2 regions of the Streptomyces sp. AHA2 genome follow, and region 2 is predicted to be linked to the other one. Evidence: riboswitches for the same ligand, from Rfam matches in the RefSeq annotation. Region 2 holds a riboswitch; the other holds the start of a gene.
What was found. Region 2 has a riboswitch for cyclic di-AMP ahead of Q5694_RS24680 (transglycosylase family protein). Riboswitches for the same ligand answer to the same signal wherever they lie in the genome.
Positions count from the first base shown of each region.

Region 1: it holds a riboswitch for cyclic di-AMP, as region 2 does, so the genes downstream of both, Q5694_RS07345 (M23 family metallopeptidase) here and Q5694_RS24680 (transglycosylase family protein) in region 2, are expected to answer to the same signal.

Region 1 is NZ_JAUQWJ010000003.1:21,548-24,752, reverse strand. It holds gene Q5694_RS07355 (dihydrofolate reductase family protein) at 112-1,242, shown strand; tRNA gene Q5694_RS07350 (tRNA-Met) at 1,348-1,421, shown strand; cyclic di-AMP (ydaO/yuaA leader) riboswitch at 1,723-1,878, shown strand; gene Q5694_RS07345 (M23 family metallopeptidase) at 1,891-2,922, shown strand; gene Q5694_RS07340 (aldo/keto reductase) at 3,062-3,205, shown strand, end outside.
Region 2 is NZ_JAUQWJ010000013.1:101,789-104,993, reverse strand. It holds gene eno (phosphopyruvate hydratase) at 1-175, opposite strand, end outside; gene Q5694_RS24680 (transglycosylase family protein) at 466-1,188, opposite strand; cyclic di-AMP (ydaO/yuaA leader) riboswitch at 1,193-1,359, opposite strand; gene Q5694_RS24675 (transglycosylase family protein) at 1,589-2,587, opposite strand; gene Q5694_RS24670 (cytochrome P450 family protein) at 2,767-3,205, opposite strand, start outside.

The DNA of each region.
Region 1 (3,205 bases), on a different contig from region 2:
CGCCGGATCCCGCCCGCCGGATCCCGCCCGGCGGGTCCGCCGGGTCCGCCCCGCCCACCGTCCGCACGTCCCGTCCCCCTCCCCACCCCCCCGACCAGTCGCGGAGCGTCGATGCCTCACCCGTACGTCCTGCTGTCCGCCGCCGTCTCCCTCGACGGCTACCTGGACGACACCGGACCCGAACGCCTGCTCCTGTCGAGCCCGGCCGACTTCGACCGGGTCGACGAGGTGCGTGCGTCGGCCGACGCGATCCTGGTCGGCGCGGGCACGATCCGGGCCGACAACCCGCGCCTGCTGGTGAACTCCCCGGAGCGCCGTGCCGCCCGCACCGCCGCCGGCCGGCCGGCGTACCCCCTCAAGGTCACCGTCAGCGGCACCGGTGACCTGGACCCGGACGCCGCCTTCTGGCACACCGGCGGCGAGAAGATCCTGTACACCACCGGCGAGGGCGCCGAGCGGGCCCGGGCCCTCGGCCTGGCCGCCGACGTCGTCCCGCTGGGCGCCGAGCTCGACTGGCGCCGGCTCCTCACCCACCTGCACGACGTACGGGGTGTGCGGCGGCTGATGGTCGAGGGCGGCGGCCTGATCCACACCCAGCTGCTCACCCAGGGGCTCGCCGACGAGATCCAGCTGGTCCTCGCCCCGCTCTTCGTGGGCGACCCCGCCGCACCCCGCCTCTTCGGGCCCGGCGGTTACCCGTCCGGCCGCCTGCGGCTGCTGGAGACCCGCCGGATCGAGGACGTCGTCCTCATGCGCTACGAACCGACCGCCCCCGGAACCGGACCGCTCCCGGTCGCCGCCGACCGCCACTGGCTGGCCGTCGCCTGCGAACTGGCGCAGCGGTGCCCACCCGCGGACACGGCGTTCAGCGTCGGGGCGGTCGTGGTCGCGGCCGACGGCGCCGAACTGGCCCGCGGCCACTCCCGCGAGGGCGGCGACCCGGTCGTGCACGCCGAGGAGGCGGCCCTGGCCAAGCTCGACCCGGCCGACCCGAGGCTGGCCGGAGCGACCGTCTACAGCAGCCTCGAACCCTGCGCCCGCCGCGCCTCCCGTCCGGCGCCCTGTGCCCGGCTGATCCTGGACGCGGGCGTGCGGCGGGTCGTCACGGCCTGGCGCGAGCCGGACACCTTCGTGGCCGGGGCGGACGGGGGCGGTGTCCTGGCCGCCGGGGGAGCACAGGTCGTCGTCCTGCCCGAGTACGAGGAGCGGGCCAAGGCCCCGAACCGGCACCTGCTGCGCTGACCGCGGTGCCCGCGCCCGGGGCGGTGCCCGGGCGCGGTTCCGGCGGCGCGGGCCGGGGTGTGCGCGGGGGGTCCCGCGGATGGCGTACACTGGTGAACACAACGACGCGGGGTGGAGCAGCTCGGTAGCTCGCTGGGCTCATAACCCAGAGGTCGCAGGTTCAAATCCTGTCCCCGCTACTGAAGGCCGAGGGCCGGAATCCGACAAGGGTTCCGGCCCTCGGTGCATTCCCCCCACGATCCCCGACCGGCCGTCACGCACGGTGATTGAACCGCCCCGCTGTGCATAACAACTGACACACCGTCAAGTCTCCTGCGCCGCCGAGGAGACGGTCAACTCGCCCGATTCACCCCGGTCGTGGCAGGTTGGTCCGCGCGAAAAAGGTTAATGATCAAGCGGAAGCGCTGGAATACGCACCGCGCCATCCATTAACGTTCGATAACGCAGCGCGGTCGTCCCAGCCGTCACAGAAGGCGGCTCCGTGCGCACGCGCCGAATCCCGAAAGGGAACCGGGGAACCACCACTTGGGGTGAATCGGGCGGATGCCGCCGTGGCAGCACGGCAGGTATACGCGCGTAGGAGACCTTCCTGCTCCGAACCCGTCAGCTAACCCGGTAGGCGAGAAGGAAGGAAAGGAGCACGCCCACGTGGCGTCCAACCGGCCTGCCCCCACGGCCCCGTTCGCGGCGGACCAGCGCGACCCCGAGACCTTCGGCTTCGGCCCTCAGCGCACCGACGAGGGCCCGTTCCAGGAGTGGAACCCCACCGCGGAGACCATCCGCCCCGTCCGTGGCCGGCACCGCGTCTCCAAGCAGCGCGGCGGAGGGCTCGCCCGCAGTTCCACCGTCCTCGGCGTCGGTGTCATAGCCGCCGTCGGCGCGGGCGGCATGGCCAGTGCCCAGACCGGCAAGCCGCCGGTGTCGATCTCCGTCCCGGACCTTCCCTCGGTGGGTTCCCTCCTCTCGGACGACGACACCCCCGAAGGTTCCGCCACCCCGCTCAGCAGCCTGGGCGCCACGACCGCCGAGGCCGAGCAGGGCGCCGACGGCGCCGGTGAGGCCCTGCGCGCCCGGATCATGGCCCAGGTCGAGCACCAGCAGGACCAGATCGAGACCAAGGCCGCCGAGGACGCCGCGGCCGCCGCCCAGAAGGCGGCCCAGGAGGCCGTCGCCCAGGCCGAGAAGGAAGCCAAGGCCAAGGCCGCCGAGGAGAAGAGGAAGGCGGAGGAGGCGGCCGAGAAGAAGGCCGAGGCCGAGCGCCTCGCCGCCCTCGCCAAGCAGTACACGCTGCCGACCTCCTCGTACACCATCACCTCCTCCTTCGGCCAGGCCGGCGCCTACTGGTCCTCCGGTTACCACACCGGCCTCGACTTCGCCGCTCCCACCGGTACGCCGATCAAGGCGGTCCACAGCGGCACCATCACCGAGGCGGGCTGGAACGGCTCCTACGGCTACAAGACCGTCCTCACCCTCGATGACGGCACCGAGATCTGGTACGCGCACCAGTCGTCCATCGGCGTCAGCGTCGGCCAGAAGGTCAGCACCGGCGACGTCATCGGCCGCGTCGGCGCCACCGGCAACGTCACCGGCGCCCACCTCCACCTCGAGGTCCACTCCGCCGGTTCCGCCGGCGGCATCGACCCCATGGCGTGGCTGCGGGGCAAGGGACTGAACCCGTAGGCCCACCGAGCCCGCGAAGCACCGGCAGCCCTGACGACGACCCCCCGACGTCAGGGCTGCCGGTACGTCCGGCGCCGGTTTGCCCGGACTTTGCGCCTACGCCGGAATGGGCTGTTCCGCACGGTCGTTGACGCAGGGCATGACTGCTACGACGTCTTCGCGCAAGCTCGGCTCGTCCGACCTCGAGGTCTTCCCGCTCGCCCTCGGCGGCAACGTCTTCGGCTGGACCGCCGACGAGGACCGGTCCTTCGCCGTCCTCGACGCCTACACCGCGGCCGGCGGC
Region 2 (3,205 bases):
AGCGGTTCGAGTCGCCGTCGCGCAGCTCGATGGCCTCGAAGGCGCCCGTGGAGGCGCCGGACGGGACGGCGGCACGACCGGTGCTGCCGTCGTCGAGGCCGACCTCGACCTCGACCGTGGGGTTGCCTCGGGAGTCCAGGATTTCCCGGGCTACGACGACGTCGATGGACGGCACGAGCATCTCCTTCTGATGTGACGCGGTTACGCGGGTCGCGTGGACCCGGCGAGGTGCGGGCCGCGGTGGCTCGCGACATGAGCCTAACCGGCTCCGGGCGATCGGCCACCGGGTCGCCCACCCCATGGACAGAACCGAGAGTAAATTGTTTCCGAACGGAACAAAGCCGGTTCGCCAAGACCGGCCGAAACCTCCGCGAAGGCCCGGCCGGAAAACACCCCGCCCCGGCGTGTACGGGGGAACACGCCGGGGCGGGGAGCCCGGCCCGTGGGGACGGGGTGGGCCGCTGCTTACTTCAGGTGCAGCTGCTGGCCCGGGTAGATGAGGTTGGCGTCCTCGACGATGTCCTTGTTCAGCTCGAACAGCTTCTCCCAGCCGCCCTTGACCTTCTCCTCGGCGGCGATGGAGCTGAGGGTGTCGCCCGTGACGACCTTGTACTCGCCGTCGCCCTTCTTGACCTTCTTGCCGGTCGGGGTGGTGACGGTCTTCTTGGCGGCCGGGCGCTCGTCGGAGCGGGAGGCCGGCTGCTGCTGGGTCTCGCGGGACTCGGTGCTCTGCTGGCTCTGCTGGCTCTGCTGGCTCTGCTGCGAGGAGCCGGCGGAGCTGCCGGAGTCGCTCGAGGAACCGCCGCCGGTGTAGCCGGCGCTCGACAGGCCCTTGCCGCAGACCGGCCAGGCGCCCTTGCCCTGCCCGGCGAGAACCTTCTCGGCGATCTCGATCTGCTGCGCCTTGGTGGCCTGGTCGGCGGTGGAGGCGTACTTGGTGCCGCCGTAGCCGGCCCAGGTGGAGGCGGAGAACTGCAGACCGCCGTAGTAACCGTTGCCGGTGTTGATGGACCAGTTGCCGCCGGACTCGCACTGGGCGACCGCGTCCCACTCGGAGGCGGTGGCGGCGGAGGCGTTGCCGGCCGCCATCAGCGGAGCGGCGACGGCGGCGGAGGCGACGCCGGCGACGGCGATGGCGCGAGTGGCCTTGGACGGACGACGGTGCTTGCCCTTGCCGGAAAACAGCATGGATGGATCCCCTCACCGACGCCTGCGAGGTGAGCTGTCGGGTTCGGGCCGGTTGAGTTGCCCGGCCACGTCCCTCACGGGACGCGGCTCCACCCCTAGCCCTTCCGGCTCGACGAGCCGGTCGGGCACCTACCTTGGGTCCCCCGCTCCTGCCTACGGCGCTTGACGCGACGACTGTTCCCGTGCGGCCGCTGGCAGGATTCGGCGTTGCGGCAGCCGGGGCTCGCGGTGGCGAGCGGTCACGACCGTAGACAGGCGATCGCCGGAATTTCAAAGACGATCAGGGCTTCTGAGATCTATCTCTCACCGTGTCCATACGGGACATAGGCCATGAAACGGGGCGTGAACTCGCGTCGTTTCGGGGGGACTTCCGCCCCCGTTCCCCGCACTGCCCGAACGGCTACTTCCCGTCCGTTTCGTCCTCCGCCGTGAGCGTCTGACCGGGGAGAACGAGGGCCGAATCGCCGTCGGCCGCGTTCCCGTCCCCGGCGTCCTGCTCGTGCCATCCGCCGCTGATCCGGAGGGAGTCGGCGATGGACCACGAGCTGTCCCCGACACCGACGATGTAGGCGCCCTCGGACTCCTCTCCGGGCGCCTCCTCGCCGCGCGAGGCGTGCTTGCCGGAGGACCCGCCCGTACGGCCGTCCGTGGACTCGGCGCTCTCGTCGGCGCTGGGGCCGCGGTGCCGGCCGGAGCCGGTGTCGGCCACAGCCGAAGACCCGGCACTCGGACGCGAGTTGTCGGATTCGTCACTGCCGGGCGCGGCCGACCGCGAGTCGCCGGGCCCCTGACCGGCAGTGCGAGAGTCGGACGACTTGCCGGAATCAGCCGATTCGTCCGCAGATGCTGACGGAGTGCCAGACGGTGCCGCGCCCGACGGAGAGGAGGACGGAGACGCCGCCGACGGGGACGGCGAGGCGGAGGACGCGGACGAGCCGGGGGAGTCGAGCAATCCCGGCGAATCCGTCGGAGCGGATTCTCCGGACGCGCCGGACGCACCGGACGCACCGGACGCACCGGAGGAGCCCTCCCCGAGACCGGAGAGGAGCCCGCACGTGTGCCAGGCGCCGACCCCCTGGTCGGCGAGGATTCTCTCGGCCACGGCTATCTGTTGCGAGCGGCTGGCCAGATCGGCGCTCGCCGCGTACTCGAGGCCGCCGTACCTCTCCCAGTCCTCCTGGGAGAGCGCGAGGCCGCCGAAGTAGCCGTTGCCGCTGTTCTGGCTCCAGGCCCCACCGGTCTCGCAGTCCGCGATCCGGTCCCAGGTGGTGCCGTCGGCGGCGCTGGCACCGGAGGCCCCGAGGAGCGGGATCGCGATGGCGGAGCCGGTCACTCCGGCCGCGACGAGGAGAGCCGGAGCCTGGCGGGGGCGACGGTGACGACCGTTCCCGGAGAGCATACGGAGACCTTTCGCAAGACAGCAGTGACCTCCGCGGCGCCGTGACCGGGCCGCGTTGATGGGTGAACGTATCGGCACACGATCACTTGTCACAAGTTCATGCCGCGCAGATCACGTGAAGATCACAGACATGACGGCGTGTCATGTTTGGCCGGGGCCCTCGTCGGTCATGGCGGCCGTCACACCGCCGTGAACTCCACCGGGAGGGTCCGCAGCCCGCGCATGATGAGACCGCCGCGCCAGCGCAGCTCGGCGGGGTCGGCGGCGAGCCGGAGGTCGGGAAGGCGCGTCAGCAGCGTGGCGAGCGCGGTCCGGCCCTCCAGCCGGGCGAGGGGGGCGCCGAGGCAGTAGTGGATGCCGTGGCCGTATCCGAGGTGCTGGTTGTCCCGGCGGGACAGGTCCAGTACGTCCGGGTCGGCGAAGCGCTCCGGGTCCCGGTCCGCGGCCGCCAGCACCACCAGGACCGGGTCGCCGGCCTCGACGCGCTGCCCGCCGATGGTCAGCGGCTGGGTGGCGAAGCGCCAGGTGGCGAGCTCCACGGGGCCGTCGTAGCGCAGCAGTTCCTCCACGCCGGTCTCCAGCAGGCCCTGCTCCCCGGCGGCGAGGGACGCCTGCAGG